DNA from 2 places in the Priestia sp. KCTC 13724 genome. Region 1 is predicted to be linked to the other one. Evidence: riboswitches for the same ligand, from Rfam matches in the RefSeq annotation. Region 1 holds a riboswitch; the other holds the start of a gene.
What was found. A riboswitch is a leader RNA that binds a small molecule or an ion and turns the genes downstream of it on or off. The one in region 1 is predicted to bind S-adenosylmethionine.
Positions count from the first base shown of each region.

Region 1 (7,738 bases):
AGTTTCAGGATTTTCTTTTAAAAAGCTGTTTTTTGACATGAATGTTGTATATGGAACCTTTCCTGACTCTTCACCAAAAGAAGCAACAATGTAACCTTTTCCTTCTTTTTCAAAAATACTGGCCGTTGGCTCAAATAGTTGGACATAGTCGCCAGTTCCAGATGCAAAAGCACTTGAAACGTTAGCAAAATCAATATTTTGAATAAGTGTTAGATCGTTTTTAGGGTCAATATTATGTTCTTTTAAGACGTACTCTCCAACCATTTGTGGCATGCCACCCTTACGCTGTCCTAAGAATGTTTTTCCTTTTAACTGGTCCCATGAGAAGTTATCAACTTTTTCACGTGCTACTAGAAATGTGCCATCCGTTTGCGTTAGTTGCGCAAAGTTAATAATGGGATCATCAGAACCTTGTGCAGCGACATAGATTGAAGTTTCTGAACCAACTAATGCAACATCTATGCCATCGGATAAAAGGGAAGTCATCGTTTTGTCTCCGCCCCAAGTAGTTTTTAATTCTACGTTTAGTCCTTCTTTCTCAAAAAAACCTTTTGATATAGCTACATATTGGGGAGCATAAAAGATGGATCTTGTTACTTCTCCTACGCGAACAGTTTCAATTGAGCTTTGTTTACCACAGCTCATTAAAGTGAAGGTTAAAATACAAATAGTGATGATGGACAGCAGCCATTTTATTTTTCGCATGGTATTTCCTCCTAACGTTAAAATAAGATTGTAAATCAATTATGATGAAACATAGTAATAGGCCAATATGTGGAGTAGGATTGATAGCGTGACTTTTTCTACAATAATATATGATAATGGATAAAATAGTGTGAACGTCTGGTTAAAAACGATTGAATGATAAGGAGGGTTTTTTATGAAGGACGGAACTATTATTAGTCAATATCCTTTTCCATCTCCCAATCCACGCATTTCGTTGTCAATTGTGACGTATATGTGTCAAGGTTTAAAAATTAAGGGGATGTTAGCGGAACCAAAAGAAGAAGGTACATATGATGGATTTTTATATTTAAGAGGTGGCATAAAAAATGTAGGTACTGTGAGACCAGGGAGGCTAATTCAATTCGCATCTCAAGGATTCATTGTAATGGCTCCATTTTATCGAGGGAATCAAGGTGGAGAAGGAAACGAAGATTTTGGGGGAGATGATCGTTACGATGCTTTTGCAGCTTATGACTTACTTGTCAATTACCCTCGAGTTCATCAAGACCGAATCCATGTATTTGGTTTTTCACGAGGAGGCGTAATGGCTTTGTTTACTGCCATTGAAAAAAGTTCAGCACGTTCGCTTGTTTTATGGGGAGGGGTAACGGATATGATTCTTACCTATGAAGAGCGAACAGATTTAAGGCGTATGATGAAAAGGGTCATTGGTGGGACACCTTCGAAATATCCAGACAGGTATGAATGGCGTTCACCGCTAACTCAGGCATATAAGCTAAGTATACCGACATTGTTAATACATGGAAAAGAAGATGCAAACGTGTCAATTGAGCATGCATATCAATTAGAGAAAATGCTGAGTGAACATGGGAAGCCCGTGGAAAGCTGGTACTTTGATGGATTTCCTCATGCGTTTCCTCCGAAGCAAAACCGAGAGACAGTGAAAAATTTAACTGAATGGATGAAAACAAAATAAAAGATATGCCAGCATAGAAAAAGCATTGTACAATAGAGGAAAAGAAAGGGAGGTAAGAAGGATGGGAATGCCACTAGAATTAAATACGATGATTGTTACAAAAGGAAATGAGAAGCGAGTAGTAGATAATGTATTTCAAATTGAAAAAAAAGGCTACCGCTTATACCCTCTTGAGGTTCCGCTTAGTATTCATAAAACGAAGAATGGTGAACGCGTTGGGACAGGTATTATTAAAAAGCTTGAGTTAGAGCAAAATAAAACCGTTGTCACATACGAGTTAATAAAGCTACACTCCACAAACTAAAAAAAGCCGGAATTAAAATTCCGGCTTTTCATTATTTTGAAATAATCGGTCCGCCCATTTGTGAAATTTCTGGAGCTACATTTGCAAAGCGCTCAAAGTTCTTTGTGAACTTTTGTGCTAATTGATGAGCTTTTTCTTCATATAAATTTGCATTCTTCCATGCTTTTACTGGTTGAAGTACTTCATCAGGGACACCAGGAACATGTGCAGGAATCTCAAGTCCAAAGATAGGATCTTGAACTGTATCTACGCTAATGAGTTCTCCTTCTAACGCTGCTTGAACCATTGCGCGTGTGTAAACTAGCTTCATTCGCTCTCCAACACCATACTCTCCACCAGTCCATCCCGTATTCACAAGATAAACATTTACGTTATGCTCATCAATTTTTTTACCTAGCATTTTAGCATAGGCTGTAGGTGGAAGAGGTAAGAATGGTTCACCAAAACAAGTAGAGAACGTCGCCTGTGGCGCAGTAATTCCGCGCTCTGTTCCCGCAAGTTTACTTGTATACCCACTTAAGAAATGATACATTGCTTGTTCTTTTGTTAGTTTGCTAATTGGAGGTAAAACTCCAAATGCGTCTGCTGTTAAGAAAACAATTGCCGTAGGATGTCCTGCAACGCTCGGTAAGATTGTGTTATCAATTGCTTGAATTGGATAAGCAGCACGAGTGTTTTCTGTTAAGCTATTATCATTATAGTCTGCAATTCTAGTATTCGAGTTAATCACAACATTTTCTAAAACTGTTCCAAATCGAATGGCATTAAAAATTTGAGGCTCTTTTTCTTTTGATAGTTGAATGCATTTTGCATAACAACCGCCTTCAATGTTAAATACGCCTGTACTAGACCAACCGTGCTCATCGTCACCAATTAGTCTTCTGGTAGCGTCAGCTGATAATGTTGTTTTTCCGGTGCCAGATAGTCCAAAGAATAGTGCAACATCACCTTCTTTGCCAACATTAGCTGAGCAGTGCATAGGAAGTATGTTATTTTGAGGAAGTAGGAAATTCATTACTGAGAAAATAGATTTTTTCATTTCGCCTGCATATTCCGTTCCACCAATTAATACAACTCTTCGTTCAAATGAAATAATAATAAATGTCTCTGAATTTGTCCCATCAATGTCTGGAACAGCTTTAAAAGTAGGAGCAGATACAATTGAGAATGATTCAGCATCACTTTTTAGCTTCGTGTCTTCTGGACGAATAAATAGTTGGTGAGCAAACAAATTATGCCATGCGTATTCATTTACGACTTGGATTGGAAGCTGATATTTATCATCGGCGCCCGCATAGCCGTTAAACACAAATAGCTCATTTTGTTCTTTTAAATGTTCTAATACTTTTTTATAAAGCGCGTCAAATCGTTCAGATGAAAACGGTTGATTCACATCTCCCCATTCAACAGTATGAGATGTTAAGGAATCGCTTACAATGAATTTATCGTGTGGGGAACGCCCCGTATATTTTCCTGTTTCAACTTGAATAGCACCTGTAGAAGTCAATACGCCTTCTTGTCGCTCTAAAATCTTTTCGACTAATTGAGAAACAGATAGTTGGTGATTCACTTTTTCAGATTCCAGGAGATTGGCTAATTCAATAGACATATTAACAGTACTCATGTGCACTACCTTCCTTTTTTTAAAATGATGTTTAAATGTACAATTAGTATAACACATTACTTTAAATAGTCTATACTATTCGAATGAAAATGTTAAAATGTTGCGAAAATTTTTTGTTTTAGAGAGCATAAAACGTTTTTGTGAGATGATCTTACTAGTGAAAGGTTTCTGTAAATAATAGGGGAGGAAAATACAACCTTTAAGTGATTTTCATAGGAATGTTATTGACATAACAGAGCATTTTCCTGTATGATATGTCCTTGAACGGATACTCTCTTATCCCGAGCTGGTGGAGGGACAGGCCCTATGAAACCCAGCAACCATCACCCATTTCCATAGAGGTGATAAGGTGCTAACCTGATGCAAGGGAATAAACCTTGATCGATAAGAGTGAAAGGCTTATGCAGAACTTGATACCTTTCCTCGATACAAGGAAAGGTTTTTTATATTGAAAAAATGTAAATGAACCACAATAAGGGAATGAGTACCGTATCACAATGTATCATATTTAAAGGAGGAAAACCGATGTCAACACAACGTCGTCTGTTTACGTCAGAATCTGTTACAGAGGGACATCCAGATAAAATTTGTGACCAAATTTCTGACTCAATTCTTGATGCTATTTTAGCTGAAGATCCAAATGCTCGTGTTGCTTGTGAAACAAGCGTAACAACTGGTTTAGTATTAGTAAGTGGTGAAATCACAACATCTACTTATGTAGATATTCAAAAAACAGTACGTGATACAATCAAAGAAATTGGTTATACGCGTGCAAAATATGGTTTTGATGCGGATACTTGTGGAGTAATCACAGCAATCGGTGAGCAATCTCCAGATATCGCTGCTGGTGTAGACCAAGCGTTAGAAGCTCGTGAAGGTTCAATGTCTGATGAAGAAATTGAAGCAATCGGAGCTGGTGACCAAGGTTTAATGTTTGGCTACGCTTGTAATGAAACAAAAGAATTAATGCCGTTACCAATTTCTTTAGCTCATAAGTTAGCGCGTCGCTTAACAGAAGTGCGTAAAGAAGAAATTTTACCTTACCTTCGTCCAGATGGTAAAACGCAAGTAACGGTTGAATATGATGAAAACAATCAACCAGTTCGTGTTGATACAATCGTTATCTCAACTCAGCATCATCCAGAAGTAACGTTAGAGCAAATTCAACGTAACTTAAAAGAATATGTAATCAATCCAGTTGTTCCACAAGAATTAATCGATGAGAACACGAAGTACTTCATTAACCCAACAGGACGTTTTGTAATTGGTGGTCCTCAAGGTGATGCAGGATTAACAGGTCGTAAAATTATCGTTGATACTTATGGTGGATATGCTCGTCACGGTGGTGGCGCATTCTCTGGTAAAGATGCAACAAAAGTTGACCGCTCAGCAGCATATGCAGCACGCTACGTTGCGAAAAATATTGTAGCTGCAGGATTAGCTGATCGTTGTGAAGTTCAGCTTGCATATGCCATTGGTGTAGCTCAGCCAGTTTCAATCTCTATTGATACATTTGGAACAGGTAAAGTAACTGAAGAAGTATTAGTTGAAGTAGTACGTAACAACTTTGATCTTCGTCCAGCTGGTATCATTAAAATGCTTGATTTAAGACGCCCAATTTATAAGCAAACAGCAGCATACGGTCACTTTGGTCGTACTGATGTTGAGCTTCCTTGGGAGTTCACTGATAAAGCAGAAGCTTTAAAAACTGAAGCTTTAGCTAAATAAAAAAAGAGGCTGGGACATAAGTAATTCAGCCAATGATAAACCTGAACGATTGAGAGTTTCTCACTTTTAATCGTTCAGGTTTTTTGTTGATTGTGAAAACAATGTTGGAAACAGGGTGGAATGGAGCGTAGGACACTCGACTCCTGCGGGAAAGAGAGGGAAAACTGAGATCCCGCAGCGCAGCGAGGAAGCTCAGGTTCCTCCCCGCGGAAAGCGAGTGGCCGTAGCGCAATAGAACGAACGTGTTGGGACAAACCAAAAAGATTGGAACAGCTATTGTTCGTCTCTTAGAAGCAATCATTTTGTTATGTCCCAAACTCTTTTTTATTGAACAAATTCTAACCCATTGTTTGATTTAGTAGTGACTGCTTCATAGCGAAGCAGTAATTGGTCAAAAATAGAATCCCAAGATTGCGTAAGAGCATAGCGACGAGCAGCGTCTCCAAACCTTAGTCGAAGCTGGGAGGACTCTAACAAAGTACAAATGGATTCAATAAATTCTTCAAGTGAATTCGGGGTGCAGAGGTAGCCATTCTTCTCATTGCTAACAATATGTTTTACTCCCCCTGCATTAGCAGCAATGACAGGCGTACCGCAGGACAATGCTTCTAATACAACGTTACCAAAGGTCTCCGTTTCAGAAGGAAATATGAATAGGTCGGAAGCTGCATATAGTTTAGCTAAATGCTCATGTTCTAAGAAGTCGATGAATGTAATGGATTCACCCGCTTCTTGCTGCAGCGCCTCCTTGCTAGGCCCACCTCCAACAATAAGCCACTGTACTTGGTGGCGTAAATGGTCGGGAAGTAAGCGAGATAGCTTTAATAAAAATGCTACGTTTTTTCAGGAGATAAACGTCCAACATATGTTAAGATATAAGGCTTTTTTATATTGTATTTTATGCGGATATCAAATTTATCGTAGTAGGGATGAAATAAATGATGATCGACTCCTCTAGACCAGATAGATATAGATTTAAAGCCTTGATTTAAGAGCTGCTTTTTTGTTTCAAGAGAGGGAACAAAAATCTCTTCAAACGGTTCGTAAAACCATTTCATATATCTCCACAGAAGAGGAGATAAGTGTCCTAACTTGTAGCTTGGAAGATAGTGTTCAAAGTCAGTATGATGAGAACCAACTAAAGGAATACTAAGCTTTTTAGCCACATGAATGCCACTAAGTCCCATTGAAAAAGGAGTAGCAACGTGCATGATTGTAGGATTGAACTCCTTTATTTTTTTCTTCATCTTTATAACATTCGGTAAGGCAAACCGACATTGTGGATAAAGAAAGAATGGTATACTTAATGAATGATTAATGGATAATGGACTAAATGTGCGGGACGATGATTCAGGTGCAAAAACCTCATAGTCAATTCGTTGACGAGATAAATAATAAGTAAAGCGCTTTAATGTTTTTGCGACTCCGTTGATCTCAGGAGAAAACGTATCTGATATCAATGTAATCCTCATCCTACCACCTCCATTTTGATTTAGTAGAACAACTGTAGACCGATAATTCCAGAGAGTATACCTAACAACATGCCTGCAAATACGTCAGTAGGGTAATGGAGTCCTAAATAAATCCGCGAAACTCCTACTAAAAAAGCAAGTGGAAATAAAAATAAAATTGAAACAGGTACCGCAATCATGATAGGTGCTAGAAACGAAAAAATGGCTGTTGTATGTCCAGATGGAAATGAATGATCTTGTAAAGGATTATCCAATACTTTTGTTTCTTTTAATTGAAGGTAAGGACGTTTTCTTGGATAAATTTTTTTGGTAATCGCCACAGGGATATGGCTGATTGCTAGAGATAAAGCGCATGCGTAAGCAAGCGGTAAAGATGCACGATCAATACATAGCATGAGGAGTAGCGCTAGGCCAATCATTGAAGTTGCACCACCGATATGTGTAATCGTACGAAAAAAAGTGTTGAGAGGCTTGAAGTCGAAATGTTTATTCACAATTTGAAATAAGTGGCACTCCCAATCATAAACTTGACGAATTAGTTTTGTTCGCATATAGCAACCTCCTTTAAGCCCATTATGTTCATAGCTAAAGTAATCGGTGACGATGAAACGTTAAAAAATTATATGTTTTTGTTTCTCAACGAATGTATAGTCGCTATGTTATATTGTAAGAAATATTTGTAGAGCTAGTGCTAATATTGTGTAAAGAATGTGTGGATTTATTTAGTGCATACTAAGTAAGGCTGCTACACAAAAAAACAAGCAGTGCATTGACCACTGCTTGTTGCATTAGCTGTTAATCGGGTTAATTGATTTATAATATTGTCCTTTTTCAACATACTGCGTGCGAATTCGGTTCATATCTTTTACATCTTCATCTGTTAATTCACGGACAACTTTAGCAGGGCGACCTAGTGCAAGTGTATGAGGTGGGATTTTTTTACCGGG
Region 1 is NZ_JBXDLD010000057.1:36,431-44,168, forward strand. It holds gene AC1UFB_RS08710 (ABC transporter substrate-binding protein) at 1-705, opposite strand, end outside; gene AC1UFB_RS08715 (alpha/beta hydrolase family protein) at 881-1,663, shown strand; gene AC1UFB_RS08720 (DUF2584 domain-containing protein) at 1,725-1,967, shown strand; gene pckA (phosphoenolpyruvate carboxykinase (ATP)) at 1,999-3,591, opposite strand; SAM riboswitch class I at 3,865-3,982, shown strand; gene metK (methionine adenosyltransferase) at 4,117-5,319, shown strand; partial or broken gene AC1UFB_RS08735 (glycosyltransferase) at 5,644-6,102, opposite strand; gene AC1UFB_RS08740 (glycosyltransferase) at 6,153-6,791, opposite strand; gene AC1UFB_RS08745 (phosphatase PAP2 family protein) at 6,812-7,342, opposite strand; gene AC1UFB_RS08750 (gamma carbonic anhydrase) at 7,580-7,738, opposite strand, start outside.

Region 2 (7,738 bases), on a different contig from region 1:
AAATTCAGTCAATATTTATGCAACGTTAGTGCTTATTTATCTAATTATCCTAAAAAGTTAGGTTTTAAATGATGAAACAGATTGGCTGGTTTAAGTCTGGTAGTGTACCAAGCTTAAATCAGCCAATTTGTCTTTTACTCGCATATAATTAATAAAATGCTAGTGTTTTAGAATGCTTCGTGCGACAAATGTAGCTATGTGTAAAGAGTGGTTTCTAAATTACACTAAGCGGAGAGCCCATTCTTAATAACTAAATAAGAACTACTAGTCACCATAGAAATTTATATATATGCAATTGATTTTTATAAAAATACATAGTAGAATAAAACAGAAATATTATTCTATCAAAGTTTTATCAGAAGTTTTGAAAAGAAAAAAAGCATAAAAATAAAAATAATCTATTTTATATACAAACCCTGTAGAGTCGTAGTCTATGATGGAGTCATCATTCCTAAAACACTCATTTACATCGGCATGCACATCATTTATCATAAAGACATCAAATGTTTTTAGAATATTTTTAATAATTTGTTAGAAAACAGGAGGATTACTATGTCAAACGATTGGAATCATCTATTTAACAGAATGCCTGAACTTTTAGCACCTACTATGGCAAAAGATCATCCAAATCTACCCGTTATAAAAGAAGAAGGGTGCTACTACTATGGATTAGACGGCAAACAATACCTAGACTTTACATCTGGAATTGCAACAACGAATGTTGGACATCGGCATCCAAAAGTTGTGCAAGCTATTAAAGACGGAGCTGACCAGTTACTTCATGGACCTTCTGGCGTTATCATGTATGAGTCTATCTTGAGATTAGCTGACGAATTAGGAAAAGTTACGCCTGGTAACCTGGACTGTTTCTTCTTTGGAAACAGCGGAACGGAAGCAATTGAAGGCGCTTTAAAGCTTGCTCGTCACGTAACAAAACGACCTTACGTCGTGTCATTCTTAGGCTGTTTTCATGGACGTTCAATGGGAGCGCTAAGCGTCACAACTTCAAAAAGTAAATACCGTCAGTTTCAGCAGCCTTCTGGTTTAACCTATCAAATTCCATATGCCAATCCAAAAGAATGTCCAGACGGTGTTAATGTAGATGCTTATTTTGAAGACAAGCTTGAAAAAGACTTTAATACTTTGTTTAAGCATCAAGTAACGCCAGAAGAAGTAGCAGCTGTTATTTTAGAGCCTGTTCTTGGTGAAGGTGGATATATCATTCCACCAAAAAGCTGGATGAAAAAGCTTCGTGAAATCTGTGACCGTCATGGCATTTTACTCATTTTTGATGAGGTGCAAACAGGTTTTGGACGTACTGGAGAATGGTTTGCTGCACAGACATTTGACGTCGTGCCAGATATTATGGCTATTGCAAAAGGCATCGCTTCAGGCATTCCGTTAAGTGCTACTGTGGCTTCACAAGAGCTTATGAAAAAATGGCCTCTTGGCACGCATAGCACTACGTTTGGCGGTAATCCAATTGGCTGTTCGGCTGCGCTTGCTACACTTGAAGTGCTTCAAGAAGAAAATCTTCTCGAAAATGCAAAAGAAATGGGTGCTTATGCGCTCAAACAATTGGAGCTGTTAAAAGAAAAGCATTCGCTAATTGGAGACATTCGTGGAGTGGGACTTATGATCGGAATTGAGATTGTACATCCTGAAACAGGTGAACCCAATGGGGATGCACTATTTGAAATTCTAGACTTAGCTCTTGAACAAGGCGTTCTCTTCTATTTCTGTGGCAATGCAAGCGAAGTGATTCGTATGGTTCCACCTTTATCCGTAACGAAAGAGCAGATTGATGAAGGTCTTGCTATGCTAGATCAGGCTATTCATTTATATGAGCAAAAAGTTGCTATTAATGTATAAAAAGAGTGCTTAAGGCACTCTTTTTTGTTGGTCTAGTTATGATAGCGGTATCATATTGTTAGAAAGAAAAATCTTTTCAGAAAAGTCATTGACATTCCTTTGCTCAGCGTGTAACATAGGATTTAAGTTATCAACAATATTCTACAATATTCGACAAACTTCTTATCCAGAGAGGTGGAGGGACTGGCCCTGTGAAACCTCGGCAACGGACATTTGAACCGTGCCAACTCCAACAAGCAGTGCTTGATAGATAAGAAGAGAGCTGGTTCTTACTTACATGATCCCAACCTCTTCTTACAGTCATTAAGACACTGTAAGTGGAGGTTTTATTATTTTATAACTACATACTGTACGTTTTCTTATCTAGAGAGGTAGAGGGACCTGGCCCTATGACACCTCAGCAACAGGCTGATTGCACTGTGCTAATTCCAGCAAGCGCTTAGAAGCTTGAACGATAAGAAGCAGGTTCTTTAGATAAGGAAGCTTCTTCTATGAAGCTTCCTTTTTATTTTTAGTAAATGGGGTGTAAGAATGAATTTACAGATAGAAAAGCTTAAAGAAAGCGTTATTGAGTATATTAACCAACAAGCTCAAACTTACATAGATACAAGTCATGCAATCCACGACCATCCTGAAATCGGAAATGAAGAGAAATTTGCATCTTATCTCTTATGTAAGCTGCTAGAAGAAGCAGACTTTACCGTGGAACGCGGGGTAGCTGGACATGATACAGCATTTTTAGCAAAAAAAGCATCCGCAAGAAAAGGACCGAGAATTGGATTTCTTGCGGAGTATGATGCGCTTCCAGGGCTTGGACATGCTTGTGGTCATAACATTATTGGAACAACTAGCGTAGGAGCAGCGATTGCGCTTAGCCAAGTGCTTGACGAAATAGGAGGAGAGCTTGTTGTGTTGGGCACCCCAGCGGAAGAAGGTGGACCGAATGGAAGTGCAAAAGGAAGCTTTGTGAAAGCGGGCCTTGTGCAAGACTTAAATGCTTGCATGATGGTTCACCCTGGAAAAGAAACGTGTATTACAGGGACAACGCTAGCTGTGGATCCTATTGATTTTGAGTTTTATGGACAGGCATCTCACGCAGCATCAGCTCCTGAAGAAGGCATTAACGCGTTAGATGCGGTTATTCAATTATTCAATGGAGTGAACGCACTTCGTCAACATGTAAAGGATGATGTGAAAATTCACGGCATTATTACAGACGGAGGAACGGCTCCCAATATTGTTCCCGACTATGCAAAAGCGCGCTTTTATATTCGCGCACAAACGCGTAAAGAGTGTGATCAAGTGACGGAGAGAGTACAGCAAATCGCAAAGGGAGCGGCTATGGCAACTGGTGCTAAACTTAACGCATATTTCATTCAAAATAAAGTAGATCATATTCAGCTAAACCGCGCTTTTGATCGAGTATTTGAAGAAGTATTTACAGAATTAGGCGAAGACGTAGATACGGCGCATAAGCCTGGAATTGGCTCATCTGATGCAGGAAATGTTAGTCAAGTGGTACCAACCATTCACCCTTATATCAAAATCGGTGCTGAAACGCTGGCTTGGCACACTGATGAATTTCGTGAAGCAGCTAAATCTCCAGAAGGTGACAAAGGGTTACTTCAAGGGACAAAAGGTCTTGCTCTCATTGGCTTACGTTTATTAACTGAAGAGGACACGCTTTGTGCTATAAAAGACGAATTTACGAAGAGGCAGGCAGAGCTAGACTAGAATACATCTTTTCTTTCGTTCTCATAAAAGCTCTCTTTCACTCGTATGATAAAAAGAACGTAAGTGAAAGGGGGACGCACTTATTATTATTGTGCAGGGTCGTGCATTAAATATGAATGCAGTGCCATATAGCATGCTTGAAGCTAATAAAGCACAGATTTTGAGAAAAATGGCTCAGTATCAAACAATTTATCGGTATGACAATATTATGCAGTTAGATTTTGAGCTGACTACCCGCCTACGAATTGTAGAAGCATCGTATCTGTTGTATAGAAGTGGTGCGAGATTTGCAACTTTTAAAGAATCTGAATGTAACGAAACATATTGGCTTCGAACCGAAAAAGGAGGATTTAAGCTAAAAGAGAACGTGTTGCCATCCGTCGCATTAAACGATATTTTCTTTAATGGTTCGCTCTATGCGTTTGAATGTGCGGTTGCGATTGTTATGGTTTTTTATAAAGGTGTGTTGGAGAGTATTGGAGAGAGGGATTTTAATCAATTATTTACGAATTTAGTATTATATAGCGGTAAATTTGATGAAGATTTAAATCTTCAAAATCATCATGGTTATGATTTTTTAGAGGGAGACTGCGCTTATTTCAAAAACCCTGATCACCATGAAGATACCCCTCAATGGCAAGGTGAAAATACGATTATCGTTGGGGACGACTTGTATTTTGGACACGGCGTAGGCGTTAAATCCGCTGAAGGAATTATTGAACTGCTAAATGAAAAGAGAAAAGAAAACGCAACAGAGTCTGCTTACTTAACGTCATACATTACGCGTGTTGGTTTCCGCTACCTTAGCCAATTTTATGTTCATCGTGATGTCCTCGTTGAAGTTGATTATGATAAGCTCCCTCTTGTTGTGAGTCAAATAGGCTCAAGCACATACATTGGTTAAGAAAAACCCTCGCTTTCACAAAGCGGGGGTTTCCTATGATAAAGAGTAGAAGTGAACCAATATAATCTGCCTTAGTTGCTATAGAAAGAAGCATACCCTGCTATAATAAACAAAAGAAGCAGCGCAATTGTGATACCGATGATCCACAGCGACAATTTCTTCATAAGGAATACCTCCTCCATTCATTTAAAGAGTAGAAGATGAACCACCTGATGAACCGCTGGCTGTACCATATACAGTTTGACGCTTTACACCAGCTGTTTTGAACCCAACCTTCCAATTCCAATCAATTTGTCCGTAAGCACGGTTAGAAGAGACCCATGTTTTGGAATTTTGTTTTGAAATTGAGACTAGGGGATTGACGTTTTTCACAACTTTTCCGCTCACACTTTGTACGGACGTAACGTTAGATCCACTTGTGGAATAATAGACTGTAGCTTTCACTTGCGTAGTAGTAAACCCTGCAATTTTATACTGTGCTGTATAGGAAGCCGTGCGTGATACACCAGACGATAATGTGGAAAAACGTGACGTTGCATATGCAGATGCTACTGCTGTATTGCTTGTAGGCGCGTCATCGTAATCAACGGATTCCGTTACTTCAATAGAATTAAGTAGCTCGTCTGGGTGATTTAAGTAGTAGATAACTTTTTCTTGCTGTTCAGGAGATAAAGCTGAAAATTGCTCTGCTGAATCTGACTCTCCCTGGGTATTAAGATAAGCAACATATGAAGAAATAGTATATCGCTCAGATCCCGTACTCATTGCTGAAGCGGGTTTTGTTGCAAAAAAAGTGAAGCCTAAAAGTATGATTGATACACAAAAAAGCATTTCTTTTTTTAACATTTGGTGTCGGCCCTTTCCATAATTACTAGGTAAATAGAATCGTAACGACTATTACTTTACCATATTTTCCTGGAAAAACGACAAATTTCTTTTAAAACAATTTAATAATAAATGTGTTGAAATACATCGGAGAAATGTAAATATAAAAAAGTATGTAAGGTTTTCTGACATTTTCCTGGCATTACTGTTAAAAAGAGAATATGATGTATTCAAGATCACATTATTCTCCTGCGATTTCGTATAACCTCTTGAAAAAGGGACTTGGGATTTTTCGTGGATCCACCTTCCTAGCTGCGTAAATCAGCTAGGAATTTTTTTTACCTTTTCAATAGACAGAATAATTAGTTATTTTTGATATATAATGAAACGCAAGAGAACGATGGATTTAAAGAGAGAGTAGGGGGCTTGAAGGAATGCAGCATATTTTAATTAAAAATGCGGAAATTATTACGATGAACGAAAAGAATGACATTGTATATGGAGATCTATACATAGTAGGAGACCGTATCGCTGCCATTGGTAAAGGGTTATCACCGGAAAAAGTCGATAAAGTCATTGATGGAACAAATCGGACAATTGTTCCTGGTTTCATTCATACTCACATTCATTTATGCCAAACGATGTTTCGCGGACAAGGCGATGACTTGGAGTTGATGGATTGGCTTCAAAAGAAAATATGGCCTTTAGAAGCTGCGCATGATGAAGAATCTATTTATTACTCCGCATTATTAGGTATTGGCGAGCTCATTAAAAGTGGCACTACAACTATCGTGGATATGGAAACCGTGCATCATACTGATTCGGCATTTGAAGCTATTGCACAAAGTGGTATTCGCGCCATTGCTGGTAAAGTAATGATGGATAAAAAAGCGGACAACATGCCAAAAGCATTACAGGAAACAACCGCTTCCTCAATTGCGGAAAGTGTTAAGCTGCTTGAGAAATGGCACGGATCTTATAATGACCGCATTCAGTACGCGTTTTCTCCCCGATTTGTTATTTCGTGTACGGAAGATTTACTAAGAGAAGTTGCGCACTTATCCGCGACTTACGGTGTGCATGTACATACGCATGCGTCTGAAAACCAAGAGGAAATTCGAATTGTAGAAGAAGAAACAGGCATGCGAAATATTTTATACTTAGATCACTTAGGGTTAGCCAATGAGCGGTTAATTTTAGCACACTGCGTCTGGCTGAATGACCAGGAAAAGGCAGTGATTAAAGATAGAGGAGTAAAGGTGAGTCATTGCCCAGGCTCAAATATGAAACTTGCTTCGGGATTTGCTGAGATTCCACATCTTCATGAACAGGGCATTTGTCTAAGTTTAGGAGCAGATGGCGCGCCTTGTAATAATAACCTCGATATGTTTAATGAAATGCGCCTTGCAGCAACGATTCATAAGCCGTCCTATGGGCCTACAGCGATGAATGCGAAGCATGTGCTTGAAATGGCAACGATTGGTGGAGCCAAAGCTGTTGGGCTTGAAAATGAAATTGGAAGTATTGAGGTTGGGAAAAAAGCCGACTTAGCTATGCTGAACCTTTATCAGCTTCATACGTTTCCATCATATGGTGTGGACCCAATCTCGCGCGTTGTTTATTCAGCTACGCGAGGAGATGTGGAAATAACGATGGTGGATGGCCAAATTGTGATGGATAACCGAGTCTTAAAAACAATTGATGAGAGAATTGTTTTAAAAGAAGCCAATGGCACTATCGAGCGTTTATTAAAAAGAGTAGCGCTGCTTACGTCGTAAAAAAGCAGCTAAACTTTTTACTAGTATCGTTAATTTGAAAATTAAAAATAAATAGAATATAAAAAGTTTTATTATGATAACGTTTTCCGCCTTTGCATCTTTCATAATTAGGACTATAATAGGACAAAAGATTTTACTTCAAGATGTGAAAAGTGTACATTCTAGCCATAATAAGTGGTGGAGTTCTCTCTGCCGCTTATTATGTTTTTGTATGAGCTCTAATGAAGAAATTAGTTGTTCAAGACGCCTGATCACCACAGATTGAGGTTATGTTATAACAATAAACAGGGAGGCGCATGTTTTGGAGCGTAGTAGTATATTAGAGCGCGTGTTTAAACTCTCGGAACGTCAAACAACGCCAAAACAAGAAATTTTAGCGGGCTTAACCACTTTTATGACCGTTAGCTACATGGTTATCGTCAATCCGCTTATTTTATCTGACGCTGGTATTCCGAAAGAAGCAGCGTTAGCAGCAACGATTTATGCCATTGTATTCAGTACAATACTTATGTCGCTATGGGCTAACTTTCCAATCGTTACTGGTCCTGGTATGGGATTAAATGCATTCTTTACGTATTCGGTTGTGCTAGGACAAGGCCTATCGTGGCAAACGGCTCTTGGTGCT
Region 2 is NZ_JBXDLD010000109.1:13,348-21,085, reverse strand. It holds gene AC1UFB_RS14890 (aspartate aminotransferase family protein) at 553-1,872, shown strand; SAM riboswitch class I at 2,032-2,129, shown strand; SAM riboswitch class I at 2,229-2,333, shown strand; gene AC1UFB_RS14885 (M20 family metallopeptidase) at 2,404-3,606, shown strand; gene AC1UFB_RS14880 (protein-glutamine gamma-glutamyltransferase) at 3,698-4,510, shown strand; gene AC1UFB_RS14875 (hypothetical protein) at 4,697-5,356, opposite strand; gene AC1UFB_RS14870 (5'-deoxyadenosine deaminase) at 5,770-7,113, shown strand; gene AC1UFB_RS14865 (NCS2 family permease) at 7,415-7,738, shown strand, end outside.
Region 2: linked by a shared signal. The riboswitch ahead of AC1UFB_RS14885 (M20 family metallopeptidase) and the one ahead of metK (methionine adenosyltransferase) in region 1 are both predicted to bind S-adenosylmethionine.